2 regions of the Hydrogenophaga sp. PAMC20947 genome follow, and region 1 is predicted to be linked to the other one. Evidence: predicted binding sites of a transcription regulator. Region 1 holds the regulator's gene; the other holds the start of a gene.
The links. The regulator NrdR, encoded in region 1, represses ribonucleotide reductase genes. The targets are predictions, from matches to a motif close to CACNANATNTNGTG.
Positions count from the first base shown of each region.

Region 2: E5678_RS20625 (ribonucleoside-diphosphate reductase subunit alpha) is a predicted target of NrdR. The motif match lies at 2,838-2,851, and genes of this name have one in related genera.

Region 1 is NZ_CP039252.1:592,150-603,188, reverse strand. It holds gene E5678_RS02760 (UDP-2,3-diacylglucosamine diphosphatase) at 1-750, shown strand, start outside; gene E5678_RS02755 (M90 family metallopeptidase) at 731-1,594, shown strand; gene E5678_RS02750 (DUF349 domain-containing protein) at 1,702-4,203, opposite strand; gene E5678_RS22555 (hypothetical protein) at 4,187-4,486, shown strand; gene E5678_RS02745 (lytic transglycosylase domain-containing protein) at 5,139-6,053, shown strand; ZMP/ZTP riboswitch at 6,109-6,284, shown strand; gene glyA (serine hydroxymethyltransferase) at 6,345-7,589, shown strand; gene nrdR (transcriptional regulator NrdR) at 7,729-8,178, shown strand; gene E5678_RS02730 (GspH/FimT family pseudopilin) at 8,284-8,847, shown strand; gene pilV (type IV pilus modification protein PilV) at 8,867-9,421, shown strand; gene E5678_RS02720 (PilW family protein) at 9,418-10,230, shown strand; gene E5678_RS02715 (PilX N-terminal domain-containing pilus assembly protein) at 10,227-10,973, shown strand; gene E5678_RS02710 (PilC/PilY family type IV pilus protein) at 11,008-11,039, shown strand, end outside.
Region 2 is NZ_CP039252.1:4,523,755-4,534,793, forward strand. It holds gene E5678_RS20625 (ribonucleoside-diphosphate reductase subunit alpha) at 1-2,682, opposite strand, end outside; gene ampD (1,6-anhydro-N-acetylmuramyl-L-alanine amidase AmpD) at 3,107-3,727, opposite strand; gene E5678_RS20635 (sigma-54 dependent transcriptional regulator) at 3,711-5,192, opposite strand; gene E5678_RS20640 (ATP-binding protein) at 5,205-7,001, opposite strand; gene E5678_RS20645 (PP0621 family protein) at 7,031-7,270, opposite strand; gene ccsA (cytochrome c biogenesis protein CcsA) at 7,287-8,087, opposite strand; gene ffh (signal recognition particle protein) at 8,278-9,648, shown strand; gene E5678_RS20660 (hypothetical protein) at 9,954-10,580, shown strand; gene E5678_RS20665 (IclR family transcriptional regulator) at 10,597-11,039, opposite strand, start outside.

The DNA.
Region 1 (11,039 bases):
CTGCACCTGCAGGCCTCAGAGCCTGCCACTTTCCAGCTGTGGCGTGCGTTCATGGAACGCCCAGCCCATGAACAACCCGATGCGCTGGTCATCCTCGGCGACTTTCTGGAAGTCTGGGCCGGCGATGACCTGTTGCGAGCCGATGCTGGCGTCGGCGACAGCGATTTCTGGCGCACCTGCTTTGGGGTGCTTCTGCGTTACAGCAGCGAGAGACCGGTCTACTTCATGCACGGCAATCGCGATTTCCTGCTGGGCGCCGCTGCCGCAAGCACCGCTGGGTTGACGCTCCTCGATGATCCAACCGTGCTCGATTTTCATGGCGAGCGGTACTTGCTCAGCCACGGCGACGCATTGTGTCTCGCAGACACCGACTACTTGCGCTTTCGCGCCATGGTTCGATCGCCCGACTGGCAAAGCCAGTTTCTCGCCAAGCCGCTGTCCGAACGCCTTGCGATCACCCGGGAACTGCGTGAACGCAGCGAAGCCCACAAACAGACCACAGGCCGCGATCCAGCGGCCTGGGTTGACGTGGATGGCGAAGCTGCCCTCGCATGGCTGGCTGCGGCCCGTGCCACCACCTTGATCCACGGCCATACCCACCGGGCAAACCGGCACGAACTCGGCCAGGGGTGTGAGCGCGTCGTGCTCAGCGACTGGGACGCCAACGCCATGCCACCCCGGGCCGACTACTTGCGGCTCACCACACAAGGCCTAAAACGCCATTCGGTGTATGGCAGTCTGGCTGCCTGACTGGGTACAAACCTGGCTGCCCCGTCCATGGCGACGGGTTGCTGCGCTGCCTGAGCGTCTTTGGCAATCCACGCTGAGAACCCATCCGTTCTTGCATGCCCTGACCGATGCGGAAAAAACGATGCTGCAGCGGCTGGTCGCGCACTTCCTGCACGAGAAAGAGTTTTACGGTGCCCACGGCCTGACCATCACAGATTCAATGGCGATCGCCATCGCAGCACAAGCATGCCGGCCACTGCTGCACCTCCCCGGTCCGGGGCAAACGACCGTGGGTCTCGATCGTTTGGACGCCTTGAACTGGTACGACGATTTTGTCGGCATTGTGGTGCAACCCGGTGCAGCCGTCGCGCAGCGTGAAATCACCGATGCCAGTGGCGTTGTGCACCACTACCGAGAGGCCTTGGCGGGAGAAGCCATGCAAGGCGGCCCGGTGATGCTGAGCTGGACCGAAGTTCAACGCGCACCGGCTGCTGCTGCGCAAGGCAGCAATGTCGTGATCCACGAGTTCATCCACAAAATGGACATGCGAGGCACCCGGGTAGGCCAGCCCGCAGACGGCGCACCCGACTGGTCACACGGTTGCCTGGGCAGCCTCAGCGGCGAAGCCGCCCGCACCCACTGGCGCGAAACCATGAGCGAGGCTTACCAGCATTTTCGTGAGGCCCTGTCCATGGCCGAGCGTTTCGGCGCTGAACGGCCCTGGCTGGATGCTTATGGCGCCACCCACCCGGCCGAGTTTTTTGCGGTGACTTGCGAGGCGTACTTCGTCAATCGCGCCAAGTTCGAGCAGGAGTTCCCAGCCCTTCTTCGCCTGTACGACGGGTTCTTCAAGCCGGTTTGCTGAGTGCACCTGGGGTCCCCGGGGTCCCTCCAATCGGCGATATGAGGAACCCGGAAAGCCCAACCAAGCCCGCCCACCATAGAGAGGCCGGGAAAGGCAAGCCCCCCGTATCAGCGCTTGAGCAGCACCTTCAAAGCCGTTTGCAAGCGACGCGCTGCGGCCGCATCAAACGGCGTAGCCAACATCTGGCCCACGTCCTCGGTCCAGGTCTCGGCAGGTGCCGCAGCGTGGCGCCGGGTGAGCAACTGGAGCTGCAACATGCGCCGCTCGCTCAGGTGTTCAGCCGGCGTGGGCACCTCAGCGGCCATCTCCAATCGGAGCAAGGCTTCTGCCGGCACCGCTTCTGGCGCCGCCGAAAGCCGCTGGGTCCATTGGGTGCGGGTCGCCGCATTCACCCCAGCACCCAACGCCTGGGCCACGGGCAACTGAGCGGGGTCGCGCTCTTCCCAGGCCTTCAGCACCTGCACCAGCACTTCGCCGTGTGCCTGAGCGGCCAGTTTGCGCAGGGTCGCCTCGGCTTGCTCAACCGCCTGGCGCTGGGCCCTGAATGCGGTATCGCCCAGCCGCGGGGCCACAGGACCTCGGTCAAAACGGTCAAAGCGTCCTGAAGGACGGGTATCCCCGGGTGCACCGCGGCCAGGCCGCCCAGCACCAGGACCCCGTGCATCACCCCGACCATCGCGGCCCTGGCCACGGCGATCATCGCGCCCAGCGGGCTCCGCTTTTTTCATGCCGGGGCGGTCGTCGCCGCGCATCGCCACCAGCTTTTTCGCCGGCGCCGGCTTGGTTGGCTGCGCAGCCTCGGCCTGCACACCTTCGGTGCCGTCCGCTCCGCTGGCTTCGGCTGGAACCACTGCCCCAGCAGCTGAGGCACTCGTGGCGCCACCTTCGGCGGCAAGGGCTTCGGCCTGACCTCGCAAGGCAGTGTCCAGCGCATCCATGGCCGCCTTGATCTGCTGTGCCTCGCCGGCAGCGGATGCCGCGTCCAAAGCCTGAGAAGCCTCCAGCACACGTTGATCGTGAGCGTTGAGTTCCGTACTGGCCCGTTCGCGCTCACTGCTCTTGCGGGCAAAGGCGTCATCAAGAGGCTGGCGGAAAGCCTCCCACAGTTTTTGCTCTTGCTTGCGCTCCAGAGGCACCGCATGCGCCTCAGCTTGCCAGCGCTGCTGCAGGGCCTTGACCGCGTCAATGCGCAGCTGTGGCGCAGCACCCAAGGCCACGGCTTCGTCGATCAGCGCGCGGCGGCGATCGAGGCTCTCTTTTTGGGCCCCTTCCAGACCGGCATGGGCCTGCGACATCGCGGCTTTCCACACGGGCTGCAACTCTGCAAACGCTTTTTCGCTCAAATGCCCCGCTGAGCGCCAACGCTCGGAAAACGCATGGAGTTCACGGATCTGGGATTTCCACTCGGTGTGGCTCTCGTGGGCCTGGGTCCACTGCTTGAGCTCATCAATGATGGCCAGACGCTGGGCTTTGTGGGCGTCTGCCTGCTGGCGCACCTGAGCGAGCCAGACTTCGACACCTTTATGGGCCTCGGTGCAAGCCTCGTCAAAACGCTTCCACAAAGCATGGTTGGCAGGACCGCCTTGATCGGTGGTCTTCCACTGGTCACGGAGCTGGCGCAGGGTCTCCTGCAGCTTTCGCCCGCCCAGGCGCTGCCCTTCTGGAGGCTGCAGCAAAGCCTCGGCTTTTTTGACCAGTTCTTCGCGCAGCTGGTCTGCCCGCCAGCGCTGCCAATCCTCCATGTCACCCGCCTGGGTCAGTGCGGCATGAGCACGCGTCTCCAGCTCAACGCCGATCAGGCGGCCATGTGACTTCAGCACCGACCGCACATCGGCCGCCGCCTTCGGGGTGGCTTTTCCGTGCCCTTCGCCCAGCTCGCGCTCCAGCACGCCCAAGGCGCGCTCCAGCTCTGCCACGACCTTGGCCCGACGCTCCTGATTCGCCTGCTTGTCCCCTGCAGCCTTCTCGGCAGCGGCCAGCGCCGGCTCTCCGCGGGCCACACGCAATTCGTCGGCCCACACCGGCACGGCTGGAAGCGGCGCCTGCGCATTGGCGTCGGCCGCAACCGCCTGCCCCAATGCAGCATCAAAAGCATCCCAGACCAGCTGCAACTGGCTGCGCGAGCTGTCCAGCATGGTCAAGAATTTGGGCTCGACGCTCGCCCACTGGGGGTCTTCGGTCAGTTTGGCGGCGTGCTTCTGCCAGGCTGCAACGTCCGAGCGCAAACCGTCAGCATTGTGCTGGGCATCGCGCCAGGGCTTGGTGGACATGACTTCAATGCGCTGCGCCATCAGCACCGCAGACTCTCGCTCGACCTGCACCTGATGCTGCACATCTTCGACAGCCTTCACACGCTCGGTCAGCGCCTGCTTCAGCCCGGCCAGCGGCTCGCGGGACAAAGGTGCGCCAGCGCGCGCCGCATCACGCTGCCAGGCCATGGCATCGGCCAGGTTCAGACGGGACTGCAACAACAGGCCTTCAGCCTTTTGCGTCCATTCGGCCGCCATCAGTTCTTGAGCCTTTTGCCGCTTGAGCTCGTCCAGCTTTTCCTTGAGCGGCTTGGCTGCGCCCCGATCGCGCTGGGACAGCTCCTTGTACACCTCGCTCATCTGCTCATGGGTGGGCTCGGTCAACAGCCAGTCACGCAAACGAGAGGCCCGCTCACCAGATGTCGGGGCGGAAAAAGCCCCACCAGTCAACCCATCGAGAGGATGGGGCGCGGTGGACGAAGGTTTGGTCGATTCAGACGGATTCACAGCAGATTCCGGGGCAGAGGTGGAGGAAAAAGGATTGCGCAAAGAAAACAGCGACATGAAGGCAGGGCTCACAAGAGGAATCGACCCCAAGCTGCACCAGCAGCGGGTCAAGTCTTCTATTGTCGCCGCTGTTTGACCAATGCTGTGCAAAGCCCAGAAAACAAGAAACCCCGGTGAGCCAGGCTCACCGGGGTTGACGGCGGGCAATCTGCACTTGCCGTCGATTTTGGTGGCGAGAGTTAGATGTCTCACCAACCTGGAAGCAAGAGATTGCTTCCGTAAACGACCGATCACCCCAACCACCGCATTTGCGGCAAACAAGGCTTTCAGCCAATACCAGTCTGGGACCGGTAAATGCAGCCTACGCCTCCGATGCGCAGGAAGCAAGCACATTCCGCCCAGAGGCGATGACGTTTTTCAATCACGTTCATGGGGTTGTTTGATCGTGCCCATCCCCGACAGGCGGCGAAGCTTTCACAACCGAAGCCCATCCCTCTGCACGCACCCGTGAAACGCCCCGGCAGGTTGATTTTCGCGCTAGTCATTTTGTTTATCCTGGCGGATTTAGACCCCTTTTAAGATCTATAAGTTATAAGAAATTCATTCTTAACCATTGACTTGGTATGAAACCCCACATAACATTCGCCGGCTTGACCCATACGGGTTTACCCGAGTCGTCCCACCCTGAGGCAGATCGATTCGAGCGCCAGGCCCACAAGGCTTGGCAGACGTGCCCCCATCCTGGGACACGCCCGACGCCTCAGACCCTCGACATGCAGGAGAGACACATGACCCAAACATCCCAAACGGATAGCGGCCAAAAGCGACACAAAGTCGCGCCGCTGAAGACCATCACCCAAGACGCCTACAGAGGCTTCATTGACTTGACCCACAACGGCCTCGCCCTCGTGGGTCTCGGACTGGTGGTGGGCGCCCTCACCCTCACGACCCGTGGCGACTGGCGCGAAAACATCGAACAACAAGCCCTCACCTGGCTTCAAGAACGCCATGAGCCTGCCATTGATAGCGCTGCGGCCTTTTCGCCCGACCCAGACGCCATCGACCGCGTCACCGCCCTGCACACCAGCACCCTACCAAAACAGCAAGCCAACGTGGCTTACTGGTTGAGCCGCAAATACCGCGTCGCCCCCGAGCCACTGGGTGTGTTGGTGGCAGAAGCCTTCGAAGTGGGCGAAAAGGCCCGCATCGACCCCACACTGATCCTGGCGGTCATGGCCATCGAGTCGCGATTCAACCCCTTTGCTCAGAGTCCTGTGGGCGCCCAAGGGCTGATGCAGGTGCTCACCCGGGTCCACACCGACAAGTACGATGATTTCGGCGGACAGCTCGCTGCATTCGACCCGGTCACCAATTTGCGTGTTGGCGCGCAGGTGCTGCGCGAATGCATCCAGCGCGCTGGGGGGTCCGTCGAGGGAGGGCTGAAGCTGTACGTGGGCGCGGTCACCACCGATGGCAGCGGCTATATCAACAAAGTGATTGCGGAACACCTGCGCATTCAGAGCGTGGCCCTGGGCAAACCCATGCCCCGCAGCTTCCCGGTGTACCGACCCATTCCGGTCGTCGCCCCCGCAGAAACCGAAGCGTCAACGGCCGCTGCGTCTGGAATTGTCCCGGTCCTCGATGCCGAGGCCCTGGTGAAGCCCCAGGCACCGACGGCCGACACCGCCCCCCTGCGCTCCTGACAGGCGCGACCCCGCTGCGGATTGCGCCACGCCAACCACCCACCTCGGCTAAACTCGCGGGGTACGCAACTGGCGATAGGCGCCCTGGCACCGGAGCGAGACTCTGATGCTTGGGTGCTGACGTGGCCCCCCTGCTGGCGCTCGCGCCACCGCCGGGACAACCACTGGGAAGCGTACCGCCCGACAACATTCAAGTGCCCGGGCGATCAGCCGTTCGCCTGGGCAACTCCTTGCAGTGGTGCACCCACGCACCTCTGCTATGGATCCACGTTACCCAAGACCGTCAACACCATGTACGACCGCAACATCCTCATCGAGCAAACCGATCCCGAGATTTTTGCCGCCATCCAGGCAGAAAATGCGCGCCAGGAACAGCACATCGAGCTGATCGCCAGCGAAAACTACGCCTCGCCCGCCGTCATGGCCGCGCAGGGTACGCAGCTGACCAACAAGTACGCCGAAGGCTACCCCGGCCGGCGCTACTACGGCGGCTGCGAACACGTGGACGTGGCAGAACAGCTCGCCATCGATCGAGTCAAGCAGATTTTTGGCGCCGACGCTGCCAACGTGCAGCCCCATTGCGGCGCATCGGCCAACGAAGCCGTGTTCCTGGCCTTCCTGAAACCCGGCGACACCATCATGGGCATGAGCCTGGCCGAAGGCGGTCACCTCACCCACGGCATGCCCCTCAACATGAGCGGCAAGTGGTTCAATGTCGTCAGCTATGGCCTCGATGCGAACGAAGCCATTGACTACGACGCGATGGAGCGCAAGGCCCACGAATCCAAACCCAAGCTCATCATCGCCGGCGCTTCGGCCTACAGCCTGCGCATCGACTTCGAACGCTTTGCGAAGGTGGCCAAAGACGTGGGCGCGATCTTCATGGTCGACATGGCGCACTACGCCGGCCTGATTGCCGCTGGCGTGTATCCCAACCCCGTGCCCCACGCCGATGTGGTGACCTCCACCACCCACAAGAGCCTGCGCGGCCCTCGCGGCGGCATCATCCTGATGAAGGCCCAGTTTGAAAAAGCCATCAACAGCGCGATCTTCCCCGGCCTGCAGGGCGGCCCCCTGATGCATGTGATCGCAGCCAAGGCCGTGGCCTTCAAGGAGGCGCTCGCCCCTGAATTCAAGGTCTACCAGGCCCAGGTGTTGAAAAATGCCCAGATCGTCGCTGAAACCCTGACCGAGCGCGGTCTGCGCATCGTCAGCGGCCGCACCGAGAGCCACCTTATGCTCGTCGACCTGCGCTCCAAAGGCATCACCGGCAAGGAAGCCGAGGCCGTGCTGGGCAGCGCCCACATGACCATCAACAAAAACGCGATCCCCAACGACCCCGAAAAGCCCATGGTCACCAGCGGCGTGCGCATCGGCACCCCCGCCATGACCACTCGCGGCTTCAAGGACGAAGAGGCCCGAGCAACAGCCCACCTGATCGCTGACGTGCTGGACAACCCGCGCGATGCGGCCAACATCGAAACGGTGCGAGCCAAGGTCAACGCCCTGACCGCGCGCTTCCCTGTCTACAAATAAGATCTCAGCCCAAAAGGCTTGACGGCAAAGTCCCCGCCCCAGCTTTTGGCATCGACAGCCCGGCTGGGGCGCTCCATTGGCGAGGTTGCTTTTCAGGGATACCGGGAAGCAGCTCCACTTCCTTCAGGGTAGTCAGACCATGAAATGCCCATTTTGCGGCCACCTCGAAACCCAGGTTGTGGAGACCCGCATATCTGAAGACGCCGACTTCATTCGCCGCCGACGCCAATGTGGCCATTGCGAAAAACGGTTCACCACCTACGAACGACCCGAAGTCAGCTTCCCGGCCGTGGTGAAGAAAGACGGTCGCCGGGTCGACTACATTCCCGCCAAGCTGCGCGCATCGTTTGCGCTCGCCCTGCGCAAACGGCCCGTCAGCACCGAACAGGTGGACGCGGCGATCGAGCGCATCGAGGAGAAACTGCTCAACCTCGGTGTGCGCGAAGTCCCCGCCCACAAAATGGGTGAAATGGTCATGCGCGAACTCAAAAAGCTCGACAAGATCGCCTACATCCGCTTTGCCAGCGTGTACCGAAGTTTCGAAGACATCGATGACTTCCGTGCGCTGGTGGATGAGGTGAAACGCTGAGTGATTTCCGTCACAAAAGCGAATACTTATGACCGCCCGTCGCGTGATTGCGCCCGGTCGGCCCCTGACCGTTCCCACCCAAACAGGGGGGACTACATTTGCACCATGTCACCCGTTTACCCCTCCGGCATCCGTCGCTCCGCAACACTGCAATCAGGCTTCACACTGATTGAACTGATGGTGGCCATTGGCATCATGGGCGTCCTGACTGCTCTGGCAGCGCCCAGCTTTCAAAGTTTCTTTGAACGCTACCGGGTCGACGCGGCCGTAGACGAATTCAATGCCAGCCTGCAATTGGCCCGGGTCGAAGCCATTCGATCCAACCAACAAGTTGTCATTAGGCGGCAGGTCGGATGCGCGACCAACAATTGGGGTTGCGGATGGCAGGTATTCCGGGACGTCAACAGCAACCTCACCCTAGAGCCGGGCCCGAACCCCACTGACGACCTGTTGTTGCAAACCACCGATGTGCAACCCAGCGTTTCCATCACCAGCAATGGCGGAACGCCCGACACCATTGTCATCAACAATTTCGGCCAGGCACCCAATGCTTTTCAGACCCTGAGGTTCGGGCCTGTGAACAACTCAAGCTCGATTGGTTGCGCGAGTCTGGCCCTCAGCATCCTGCTTCGGGTGAACCGCACGACCGGCACCGGCGAGTGCCCATAAACCCATGCGCGACCATTCCATGAAAACCCCGACTTTGCGCCGTGCACAGCGCGGCATCAGCCTGATCGAGTCCCTGGTGGCTTTGTTGGTTTTGGCCCTGGGCATTCTCGGCCTGGCGGGCATACAGACCCGTACCTTGACCGATACCCGGTTGACCAATGCCCGTGCCGCCGCCATCCGCATGTCCAGTGACATCCAGGAACGCATGAAGCTCAACGTTGAGGCCCAGTCCCTGGCGCCCAATCCTTACCTGGTGGATTTCGGTGCTGCCGCTGCTGCACCCGTGGACTGCAACACCGCCGCCTGTACCGCCGCCCAGCTCGCCGCCTTCGATATAGCCCAATGGAAGGCAACCCTTTCTACTGCTCTGCCAGGCGGTGATGCTCGCGTTTTTGCATCCCCCGACGATACCCGGCAGTTCGGCGTGCTGGTGAGCTGGACGAACAACCAGAGTACGGCCGCAGACGCCGATCTGGCGGACTATGTGGCGCCATTCGCCACCAACACCAATGTAGCTGGCGTGGCCTGCCCCGCCAATTCGCTGTGTCACCTGACCGTGATCCGACCACTATGATCCGCCAAAAATCATTCAGCCGACCCACGGGGGCGATGCACAAGCAGCGCGGCGTCACGCTTGTGGAGTTGATGGTGGGCATCACCATCGGCCTGCTGGTGTCCATCGCCGCCGTCGGCACCCTGATATACAACCGCGTTGCCACCACCACGGTCAGCGACACCGTGCGCCTCCAACAAGACGCCGCCACCGTCATGCGGGTCATTGGCCGTCAGTTGAAACAGGCGGGTGCTGTGCCGGTGGTGGAAAGCGGCTTCGGCAAGTTCAAGTACCTGGGCACCTACTCAGGCATTGCGGGGGTGATCCCTGTTGCGGCCAGTCCCGTTTCCGTCTCCGGCACCAACGGTGCGCCCGACGAGCTCACGGTGAGTTACAGCGTTTCGCCCAATGGTGCCGCCGGCGTGAGCAACTGTTTCGGTCAAACACCCGACGCAACCGCCACCAACATCACCAGCATCTTCCAGGTCTTGGCCGGCGCATTCCGGTGCGCTACACCGGTCACGGGCGCTGCGGCCGCGCAAAACCAACCTTTCCTGGACAACGTCGAAGACCTTCAGTTCTGGTACGCGGTGCGTGTGGCAGGCGTGACACCCAGCCAGCTCCAGTACCGCGCTGCGAACACCGTCGCCGACTGGACCGCAGTCGAGGCGGTTCAAGTCTGTGTGCGCATGACGGGCACCACGGCCAACAACGCCACAGGTGGCCAGGTCACGGTGGGCTGCAACAACGAAAACATCGCAGACGACGGACGCATCCGCCGCGTGTTCCGGCAGGTCTTCACCCTGCGCAACCTCCAGTCCCTGTCATGACCCGCCATTCACTCCGCCCTACCCAATCACAACGGGGGATTTCGCTCATCGTGGTGATGGTGATGCTCTTGCTGGGCACCATCCTCGTGTTGAGCGCCTCCCGCACCAACTGGCTCAACGAGTCGCTGGTGGGCAACGAAAGCGACTACCAGCGTGCCTATACGGCGGCAGAAGCCCTCATTGGAGACGCCGAAACGGATATCCGCGGCACCTTATTGGGCGGCGCGCTTTGCCGCACGGATGCCGGATTTGACGGCTGCAGGGACCGCGGCAACAGCTTGCCCTTCTTTCCATCCACAAAAACCTACGATCTCGACGATGCCGTGGCCAATCTCGCAGGCGCACAGTGCCGCAACGGCATCTGCATTTCCGATCCGGCCACCGACTTGGCCTTGGGCGCAAACTGGTGGAACGACGCGGCCAGAGTGACCGCCATGACAGCGGCCGGCGTGCCCGCGAACTACGGGCAGTACACCCGCGCCAACCTGTCAGACAGCACCGGACAAACCGGCAACCCGCTGCTGAGGCAACGCGCAGATGGCAACTTTGCCGCCTGGTATTGGGTTGAGGTATTGCCCTACAACACAGATTCTGCGGTAGGCGTACCCGTTGCGGGTGTGCCCATACCGGCCGACAGCCAACCCTTTGTTTACCGGATCACGGCCATGGTGAACGGCCTCAAACCGGGTACACGCGTGGTGCTCCGCTCGTTGTTTGTGCCCAATGTCTCCACCGGCTCTTAAGTGGGAGAAAAAGATGAAAACAGGAATTCCAGCCATGAATCGTTTCAAACGACACCACTTGGCCGC
Region 2 (11,039 bases), 920 kb from region 1:
AAGCTTGTAGGTGTCGTCGAGTTTTTTGCCCGATGCACCGGCCATGTAGATGTTCAGGCTTTGTGCCTGGTCGATCCACTTCTGGCGACGCGCTGCGGCTTCTACCAGCCACAATGGCTCGACTTCAAACGCCGTGGCGTACAAGGCCTTGACGTCTTGTGGCACGCGGTCGATCTGGCGCAGTGAGCCATCGAAGTGTTTGAGGTCCATGACCATCACGTCGTCCCACAGGCCCAGGCGCTTGAGGTCTTTGACCAGGTAACCGTTGATGACGGTGAACTCGCCGGAGAGGTTGGACTTTACCGAGAGGTTGCCGAAGCAGGGCTCGATGGAGGCGTCAACGCCGATGATGTTGGAGATGGTGGCGGTCGGGGCGATGGCCACGCAGTTGGAGTTGCGCATGCCGTCGGTGGCGATCTTCTGGCGCAAAGCGTCCCAGTCGAGCGTGGTCGAACGATCGACATCGACATAACCGCCGCGCTCATGGGCCAGCATGTCCAGTGTGTCCAGCGGCAAGATGCCCTGGTCCCACAACGAGCCTTTGTAGCTGGCGTAGCGCCCGCGCTCTCGGGACAGTTCGGTGGAGGCCCAATAGGCGTAGTAGCAGACCGCCTCCATGGACGTGTCGGCGAAAGCCACCGCTTCGTTGGACGCGTAGGGAATGCGCATCTCGTACAAGGCGTCCTGGAAGCCCATGATGCCCATGCCCACGGGGCGGTGGCGCATGTTGGAATCCCGCGCCTTCTTGACCGCGTAGAAGTTGATGTCGATCACGTTGTCGAGCATGCGCATCGCGGTCTTGATGGTGCGCTGCAGTTTTTCGTGGTCGATCTGGCCGTCTTTCAGGTGTTGCTTGAGGTTGATCGAGCCCAGGTTGCACACCGCGGTTTCCGTGTCACTGGTGTTGAGTGTGATCTCGGTGCAGAGGTTGGAGCTGTGCACCACCCCGGCGTGTTGCTGCGGTGAGCGAATGTTGCAAGGGTCCTTGAAGGTGATCCAGGGATGGCCGGTTTCGAACAGCATGGAGAGCATCTTGCGCCACATGTCGGTGGCAGGCACCTGGCGAAAGGGCTTGATCTCGCCTCGCACGCCCTTTTCTTCATAGGCCACGTAGGCCTTTTCGAAGTCAGCGCCAAAGAGGTCGTGCAGATCTGGCACATCGTTGGGGGAGAACAGGCTCCAGTTGCCTTTTTCCATCACGCGTTTCATGAACAGGTCGGGGATCCAGTTCGCCGTGTTCATGTCGTGGGTGCGGCGGCGATCATCGCCGGTGTTCTTGCGCAACTCCAGGAATTCTTCGATGTCGAGGTGCCAGGTTTCCAGGTAGGTGCAGACAGCGCCCTTGCGCTTGCCGCCCTGGTTCACCGCCACAGCGGTGTCGTTCACCACTTTGAGAAAAGGCACGACGCCTTGCGATTCACCGTTGGTACCCTTGATGTGGGCGCCCATGGCGCGCACGCGCGTCCAGTCGTTTCCCAGGCCGCCGGCGAACTTGGAGAGCAGGGCGTTTTCCTTGATGGACTCGTAGATGCCGTCGAGCTCGTCGGGCACCGTGGTCAGGTAGCAGCTGGAGAGCTGCGATCGCAGGCCGCCGCTGTTGAACAGCGTGGGCGTGCTCGACATGAAGTCGAACGAAGACAGGATTTCGTAGAACTCGATGGCGCGGGCTTCACGGTCGATCTCATTGAGCGACAGGCCCATGGCCACGCGCATGAAAAAGGCCTGTGGCAGCTCGATGCGGGTTTTGCGCACATGCAGGAAATAGCGGTCGTACAGGGTTTGAAGGCCAAGGTAGTCGAACTGCAGGTCGCGCTCAGGCTTGAGGGCGGCGCCCAGGCGGGCCAGATCGAACTGCTGCAGTTTTTCATCGAGCAGGTCGTTTTTGATGCCCTTCTTGATGAACAACGGGAAGTATTCGGCGTAACGTGCGCCCATTTCGCTGGAGGGCACTTCTTCGCCAATGACTTCCTTGACGATGGTGTGCAGCAGCAGGCGGGCGGTGGCGTAGGTGTAGTCGGGATCGCGCTCGATGAGGGTGCGTGCGGCGAGGATGGAGGCCTTGTAGACCTCCTCGATGGGCACGCCGTCGTACAGGTTGCGCATGGTCTCGGCCACAATAGGCTCGGCCTTGACGTCCTGACCCAGACCTTTGCAGGCATCTTCGATCAGGCCGTGCAGACGGGCCAAGTCGAGTGGAATGCGCTGGCCGTTGTCGAGCACGTGAATCGCAGCGGACGACACGGGTTGTGCTGCCTCCACCTGGTGGGCCCGCTCCTGGCTGCGGCGCTCGCGGTACAGCACATAGGCGCGGGCAACTTCGTGGTTGCCGCTGCGCATGAGGCCCAGCTCAACATGGTCCTGTACGTCTTCAATGTGGAAGGTGCCACCACCGGGGCGCGAGCGCATGAGGGCGCGCACCACGGTCTGGGTCAGATCGTCCACACTCTCGCGCACGCTGGCCGATGCTGCGCCCTGGGTGCCATGCACGGCGAGGAACGCTTTCATCATCGCCACCGCGATCTTGCTGGGCTCAAAGGCCACCACGGCCCCATTGCGACGGATGATCTGGTACTGGGTGAAGGCCGCAGAAGCGGTGCTCCCGCGCTGGCCCGTGGCAGCAGACGCGGAATGGGCGGTGGCGGTGGTGGCTGCTGGCGTGGTGGAAGGGGTGGCGGTCTGCATGGTCCTCTTTCTGTCGTTTATTGGGATGGGCGGCGGATGCGTGCCCCGGCTACTCGCGGATTCGCTGGCTGTGTCCGGACCTGGAACAGACGTGTCGAACCGCCGCCTGAGGGCGGGGCAGAAGTTCCAGGGGGGCGAAGGATTCGCGCAGCACACACTATATCTGGTGTGTCGAGATGCTTCAACCCACTACCGGTAGTGTTTACAAAATTTTTTTGATCCAGGCGTGCATGGATTCAATTCTGTGGTGCTGAGGCGGGAGGCGCGTTGACAACTGTTGGTCAAGGGCTGTGCGGACGAGTCCTTGCGCGGTCTTCCCCCTGTTCTTGGGGGTCAGATAAACGGCGGTTTCCAGTCGAGTTTTGCGGTGAATGCCCCGCCGCTTCTGGCGATCGGATGGTTCGGCCCGGTTACCCCCTGGCGGTCAGGTCGTGCTTGGCCGCGGTCCGGGTACAGGAGGGAAGCTGGCGGGATTCCAGCCCAGGTCCCCTTGAAAACGCACCCAATCGAAACCAGGGCCGGGGTCTCGTTTGCGCCCCGGAGCAATGTGCTCATGGCCGGCAATGTGTTGTACGGGATAGCGCGCTTGCAACGCACGGCAGAGCTCACCGAGTCGCTGGTACTGGGCCTCTTCGAAGTCACCCCCCTCCAGGCCCTCGAGTTCGATGCCAATCGAATCGTCGTTGCAGTTGCAGCGCCCCCGCCATTCGGACGCGCCTGCGTGCCAGGCCCGTGCATCGGCATCGACGAACTGCACCAGTTCGCCGTCGCGGCGCAGGAAGAAGTGGGCCGACACTTCCATGCCGCGGATCGAATCGAAGTAGGGGTGGGCGTCCCAGTCCAGCTGGTTGGTGAACAGTTGCTCGACCTGTGGGCCTCCGTAGACACCCGGTGGGAGGCTGATGGAGTGCACCACGAGCAGGTCGATGCAGGCGCCGATCGGTCGCGGACCCCAGTTGGGCGAGGGGCTGTGCCGCGCCATGCGCAGCCAACCGCCGTCCCACAGCGGCGCAACGTGCGTCAAGGCATCAGAATGGATCGCCATCGGGGGTGGGCGCTTCGATGCCCAGGCGCTGGATGCGGTAGCGCATCTGGCGCAGGTTCAGGCCCAGTCTGGCCGCCGCAGCGGTTCGGTTGAAGTCGGTTTCCTTCAGGGCCTTGAGCAGCACCTGGCGCTCCTGGTCATCGAGGAAGGATTGAAGGTCTGACGGTATGTCAGGCGGGGCCTCTGTTGTTGCATCGGGTGCGTCGTCGCTCGTGGCCGGGCGATCGGGTGTTGCTTCAGGGGGCGGATCGGACGGATCAGCGAAGTCCGAAGGTTCGAGGTTGGGGCCTGTGCTCAGGGCCAGCGCTCGCTGGAGCAGGTTTTCGAGCTCGCGCACGTTGCCCGCCAACTCACAGTTTTGTAGCCAGTCCATGGCCTGCGGAGACAGGTGGGGGGCCGGGTGACCCGATTCGTTGCAAATGCGCTCCAGCAACACGCGTGCGAGCAACGGCAGGTCTTCCCGGCGCTCACGCAGGGGTGGGGTGCGCAAGCCGATGACGTTGAGGCGGTAGAACAGGTCTTGCCGGAAATCGCCCGACTTGACCAGCGCGGCCAGATCCCGATGGGTGGCGCTCACCAGACGCACGTCCACGTTTTCTTCCTGCACACCACCCAGTGGGCGAACCCGGCGTTCCTGGATGACGCGCAGGAGCTTGGCCTGCATGGCCAGCGGGAGGTCTCCGATTTCGTCGAGGAAGAGCGTGCCGCCCTTGGCCGCTTGAAAGTAGCCCTCCCGGTCCTGGGATGCGCCGGTGTAGGCACCCTTGCGGGCACCAAAGAACTCGGCCTCGATCAGGTTGTCGGGGATGGCGCCACAGTTGACCGCGACAAACGGGCCTGTTGAGCGGTGGCTGCAGTCGTGCACGGCACGGGCCACCAGTTCCTTGCCGGTCCCGGACTCGCCAAGGATCAGCACCGGCGCCATGCTGGAGGACACTTTTTCGATCCGGTGCCGTATCTGTTCCATCGCCGGTGAGGCGCCGACGATGCGGGCCAGTGCCTGAACGCCTGATGGTGGTGGCGCCGGGGCGAGCGGCACGCCCGGGGCCCGGGTGGGCTGGGTTGCTGTCAGCCCGCCTGAGACCTGGCGCTGGCTTTGCAGCGCGGCGGCCACGGCCCCCCGGAGTTGCTTGAGGTCAACCGGTTTGGTGAGGTAGTCGAAGGCGCCTGATTTGAGCGCCTCGACAGCATTTTCGGCCGAACCATAGGCGGTGATGACGATGCAGGTTTCGCGCCGTTGTTGGCCTGATATTTCGCGCAACAGCTCCAGCCCGAGGCCGTCCGGCAAACGCATGTCGGTGATGAGCACGTCAAAATTGCGTTGCGCCAGGCAGGCGCGGGCTTCTTGCAGATCGGCGGCGCAGGTCAGGTCGTGACCCTCGCGCAACAGGGTGAGCTCGTAGAGGGTGCGCAGATCGGGCTCGTCGTCGACGACCAGAATGGCAGCAATTTGATCAGAAGGCATGGATCTGGGTCCCTACAGGGTGGAGAGGGACGGCGGCCCCGCCAGGGTGTGGCCGGGCGGGCGGGTGAATCCGGGAACCGAGTCAACCGGGTACGACAGGCTTTGCTGGACGGGTTGGCGGGCGCCCGACGTGCTGGGTATCAAGAGATAGAACTCATTGCCTTCCATTTGATCCAGGCGGCTGCGCTGGTAGGCGATGTGGGTATCGTAGCGCTCGCACAACTCGCGGCAGATGTAGAGGCCCAGTCCGCTGGAGCGGCTTTCGGACGAAAAGAACGGCTCGAACAGGTGGCGCAGAACGCTGGGCTCCAGGGGCTGGCTGTCGCTCCAGACGGAAACCCTGACCCGGTCGGGCCCATTGGGCTGTGTGATCAGGCGCACGGAGGCACTGGATCCACTGGCATGGCGCAAGGCGTTGTCCAGCAGGTTGATGAGTACCCGGCGCAGGTGGTCGGGGTCAAAGGCCACGTGGGCATTCGGAGCGTGCAGGTGCACGCTGACCACACCCTTGGCGGGATTCTGGCGCAGCCATTCCTGTGCGGTCTGGCGCACGGACACGTCCAGCGGCAGGGCGGCAGTCAGCGGCGCGTGTTCGCTGGGGCGCACGCGGGCCACGTTCAGGATGTCGTCCACGATGCGCGACAGCCGTTGCGCGTTTTGATCGATCATGTGGGTCAGCCGCTTTTGTCCGGGATCGGAGACTTCTTCGTCGAGCAGGGCATTGGCCTGCGTGATCGCCGAGAGAGGGTTGCGGATCTCGTGGGCCACAGCGGCCGACATGCGGCCCATGGAGGCCAGCTTTTCGGTTCTCACACGGGCCTCGACTTCGCGCAGGTCTTCGAGAAACAGCACGCACAGCGAGGGGTGTGCGTCTTCGTGTGTCTGGGTGAGGCGCGTGCGGGCGAAAAAGCGGTGCGTGGTGAAGTTGTCGATGTTCACCTGAACTTCGGCCTCCATGGATTGGCCCCGAACAAAAGTCTCATTGACCAGATGCGCCAGGCCTTCCCAACCGTCTCGCGCCGACAGCAGCAGTTTGGCGGCCCGGGGCGTGGGCTCTCCCATCAGCATGGATTTGGCGGCTGGGTTGGCGTTGCGGACCACGCCATGGGGATCCACAATCAGCACACCCTCACTCAGGCTTTCGATCACCAGCTCATTGACTTCTGCCTGTGTGCGCGCTGCGGCCTGGCTGGCGCGTGAGAGGATTTCTTCGCGTGCCAGACGCGCTGCGAGCTGGCTGGCCAGCAGGGCGACCAGGAAAAACCCGGTGCCACTCAGACCCGCCTGCAGAAAGCTCGTGGTGGAGACGTCGCTCAGCAAGGTGGCACTGAAACTGGCGTCTGCCAGCAAAATCAACGTGACCGCCGCTGCGGTGGCCAGCGCGACCGTGAGTGAGCCGAGGATGGAGGCCAGCAAGACGGGCAGAAAAAACAGGGGTGTGTAGTTGAAACCGCTCTGCTGGAAGGTTTGCAAAACCGCAAAGGCGAGCAGGTCCACCCCGATCGTCAGCGACCAACGCCAGCGATCGACGGCGGAGCCACCGAACTGAGGCCACCAGAACCACACGGCCAATGTGAGGGAGAGGTGCAGCGATGCGGCACCCACCAGCCACGTGGGCCCACCCGACTGGTTGAACATCTGGAACAGTTGCAGACCCAGCAGGACCAGTGACACCAAAACCCGGGCGCGCAGAAAGGCGCGCCACAGGCGATCGAAGGCGTGGCGGCGCTGTGTCCGGCTGTGCACACCCGTGTCTTCCAGGCTGGAAAACCAGGAAGGCGCTTGGGTGGGGTGGGGGTCGGTGGCCATAGGGGCGGTGCGGCGTCAGGCCGGCCGTGTCAGGGCGCAGCCTGTTCGTCTTGCTGCCGGTGCTCGGTTGAGCAGTAGTGGCCGCGAGGACCTTTGACGGACTCTGTTTCAGGTAAATGGGTGCCGCAATGCAGGCAAGCCACCATGTTGACTGGCAGGGCGGTGGGCTCTGGCCGGGAAGGGCGCTGACGTTGGATGTCTTCGCGGCGGTTGTTGCGCCAGACCCAGAAGCCGATCAGAACAACGCTCAGAACCAGTAGGTATTTCATGAAAAGGACCAGGTCATCAGGCGCGGTGGAGAATTACTTCGAGCACGAAGCGCGAGCCGACATAGCCCAGCAGCAGCAAGCCCGCACTGAGGTAAAGCATGCGAACGGCGGTGCGCCCTCGCCAGCCCAGACGCCAGCGCCCCAGCAGCAAGACACCCAAGACCAGCCAGGACAACACCGAGAAGGCGGATTTGTGGTCCCAGACCCAGCGCTGGTTGATCACCTCGGAGAACCAGCCGCCCACCAGCAGGGTCGCACTGAGCAATACAAAGCCAGCCCCGACAAAGCGGAAGGTGAGGCGCTCCAGGGTGAGCAGGGGCATGGCGGTGTCCAGCGTTGTGCCCATGCGCATGGCCTTTTCTGCGCGCTGCATCAACCACGCGTGAACAACAGCTGCTGCGACCAGGCCGTAGGCGGCGATACCCAGGGCCCAATGCAGGGGCATCCAGTGCGACGGCAGGCTGGGGTGGTGGGTGCCGGGGAACACCAGTGCGATGAGGACCACAACCATGCCCATGATGGCCAGCGTCCAGCGGGCGCGCAACTGGGGATACAGGCGGCTTTCCACCAGATAGACCGTGAGCAGCAACCAGGCGGTGACCGACAGAGCGGGCGCGAATCCAAAGCGCACGGGGTGGGTCGTGAGGCTGACAAGCAGCACGAGCAGGTGCAGTATCCAGGCAGCAGAGAGCAGGCCGCGTGCCTGGATGGGCGTGACACGGTTGTGCAGGCCTGCCAGCGCCGCATACGCCAACGCAGCGCCGACTGACAAGGCGCTCGCAAGGGGATGGACAGAGAGGACGGACAACAGGGGCATTGTGCGCAAATGGGTGTGGGCGAAAAGGCGGCGCCCCCAGTTCGGAGCGCCGCAGCTAAAATCCTTCTTACAGTTTAACGGCCCAGCTCGCCCCGCGCTCCCCGCGCTGGCAGGGTACTGTGTTTCCCCTGTCGCGGGCACTCAGCCTGTGTCGCAGCCGCCACTCACCTCCATCCGAGCACCCTCCACCATGGCATCAGCCCTTTCCGACCGTTTGTCTCGCATCGTCAAGGAGATGCGTGGCCAGGCCCGCATCACCGAGAGCAATGTCACCGACATGCTGCGCGAGGTTCGCATGGCCTTGCTGGAGGCCGACGTGGCTTTGCCAGTGGTGCGCGATTTCATCGCGCGGGTCAAGGAAAAGGCGTTGGGCCAAGAGGTGGTGGGCTCGCTCACACCGGGCCAGGCCATGGTGGCCATCGTCAACCGCGAGCTGGCGGCGACCATGGGCAAGGGGGTGGCGGATCTCAACCTGGCTGCCCAGCCGCCTGCGGTGATCCTGATGGCGGGTCTGCAAGGTGCCGGTAAAACGACCACCACCGCCAAGCTGGCCAAACACCTGATCGAAAAGCGCAAGAAAAAGGTGCTCACCGTCTCGGGTGACGTGTACCGCCCAGCGGCCATCGAGCAGCTCAAAACCGTGACGGCGCAGGCCGGCGCTGAATGGTTTCCCAGTTCGGCGGACCAGAAGCCGGCCGACATCGCGCGTGCTGCCATCGATTACGCGCGCAAGCACTACTTTGATGTGTTGCTGGTGGACACGGCCGGTCGCCTGGCCATTGACGAAGTGTTGATGCGTGAGATTCAGGAACTGCACAAGATCCTGAATCCGGTGGAAACCCTGTTTGTGGTGGACGCCATGCAGGGCCAGGATGCGATGAACACGGCCAAGGCGTTTGGCGCCGCTCTGCCGCTGACCGGCATTGTCCTGACCAAGACCGATGGTGACTCGCGCGGCGGTGCGGCTTTGTCGGTGCGCCAGGTGACGGGTGCCCCCATCAAGTTTGCGGGTGTGTCCGAGAAGATCGATGGGTTGGAAGTGTTCGACGCCGAGCGCCACGCTGGCCGCATCCTGGGCATGGGCGATATCCTGGCCCTGGTCGAGCAGGTGACTGCGGGCGTGGACATGGCGGCAGCGCAGAAGTTGGCGGCCAAGGTCAAGAGTGGCTCAGGGTTTGACCTGAACGACTTTCTGGATCAGATCCGCCAGATGAAACAGATGGGTGGACTCTCGAGCTTGATGGACAAGCTGCCTGGCAACATGGGCGCCAAGGCCACCGAGGCTGATCTGACCCGCGCCGAGAAAGACATCAAGCGCAAGGAGGGCATCATTTGCAGCATGACCCTCAGGGAGCGCATGAAGCCTGAAATCATCAAGGCCACGCGCAAGCGGCGCATCGCGGCGGGCGCGGGCGTGCATGTCCAGGAAGTCAACCGCCTGCTCAAGGAGTTTGACCAGATGCAGGGCATGATGAAGAAGATGAAGGGTGGCGGCCTCATGAAGATGATGAAAAAAATGGGCGGCATGAAGGGCATGCCCAAACTGCCCGGCATGGGTTGATGCCGGTTGGCTTTCAAGGGGATCACTGCGTTGTTCGGCCTTGCTGTGCCTATGCACTGTCTGCGGCCTCTTGCCTTGTTCTCTCGGTGAATGCAAGTCGGTCTGAGACGGTGTGCTGCGTGAGGGCGGCCACAGTACCTCCGCTCACCCCCGCGAGGCTCGTTGCCCCCCTTCTGGACGGGGCGGAACCTGGTTGGTAGGGATGGGCAGGTGGACACGCCAACAGAAGCTCACCAGGGTCGTGGCGGGGGCCACTTGACCGAAGTCAACGCCTTGCCCCGGCAGGTCGGCCATACTGGTTGCCCATGTTGACCTCAATTGAAACTGTGCTGGCGTTGCTGTCGTTGGCGGCGGCGCTTTCTTTGCGCCCATGGCGCATGCTGCAAGGGCCGTTGCTCACGCCGGCGCTGGCCGCTGTTGTGGTGTTGCCCTGGCTGTGGCTGTTGCCGCAGCAGATGCCGCAAGGTTTGCAAATCCAGCTCTCGGGCGCCAGCTTGCTGGTGCTCATGCTCGGGTGGCCTTTGGCTGTGGCGGTCTTGGCTCTGGTGGGGCTGGCCGTGTGGGGTATCGGGCAACACGACGCCGCGATGGTGTTATCGCAATGGGTCTGGATCGGTTTGGCGCCGGCCACCATCACGCTCGGCATCGGGCAGTTGCTGCGCCGCTGGTTGCCTCCCCATCCTTTCGTCTACACCTTGGGCCGGGGTTTTTTGGGCACCGCGGTGGCGGTCTTTATCTCCGGCGTTTTGCTGGAGCTCCTTCACCGGTTGGTGGGCGGCGTGGTGCAGGAACAGGTGCTGGTGGCCCGTTGGCTGATGGCTTGGGGCGATGCGTTCCTGACCGGCATGGCCACGGCCATCTTCGTGGCCTTCGCCCCGCAGTGGTTGGCCACCTGGTCGGATACACGCTACCTCAAGCCGCCAGTCCCCTGAGGCGCAGGGGCTTGGGTCAGCCCAGGGTACGGGCCAGGGCCTTTGCAGCTTTTTGCAGGGCTGGCAGTTCGGCCTTGGCCTGCGCCAGACTCATGCGGGCGGCAGGTGCCTGCAATGCGAGGGCGCACCGCACCGCGCGCTGGCCGGGCGCAAACACGGGCACCGCCACACAAACCAGTCCCTCCACAAATTCTTCAGCATCCACCGCATGACCGTCGCGCCGGATGGCGTCGAGTTCGGCATCCAGTGCCGCGCGCTCGCCCAAGGTGTTGGCCGTGAAGCGCACGAGATCCAGACCCTGCAGCAAGGCTTCGCGCTGGCGGGTCGTCATCCAGGCCAGGAATAGCTTTCCGCTGGCCGAACAGTGCAGCGGCACCCGCGTGCCCGCGCGCAATTCCATGCGCAGGGGAAAGGCCGATTCAACACGGTCAAGGTACACCACTTCGGCGCCAGAGAGCG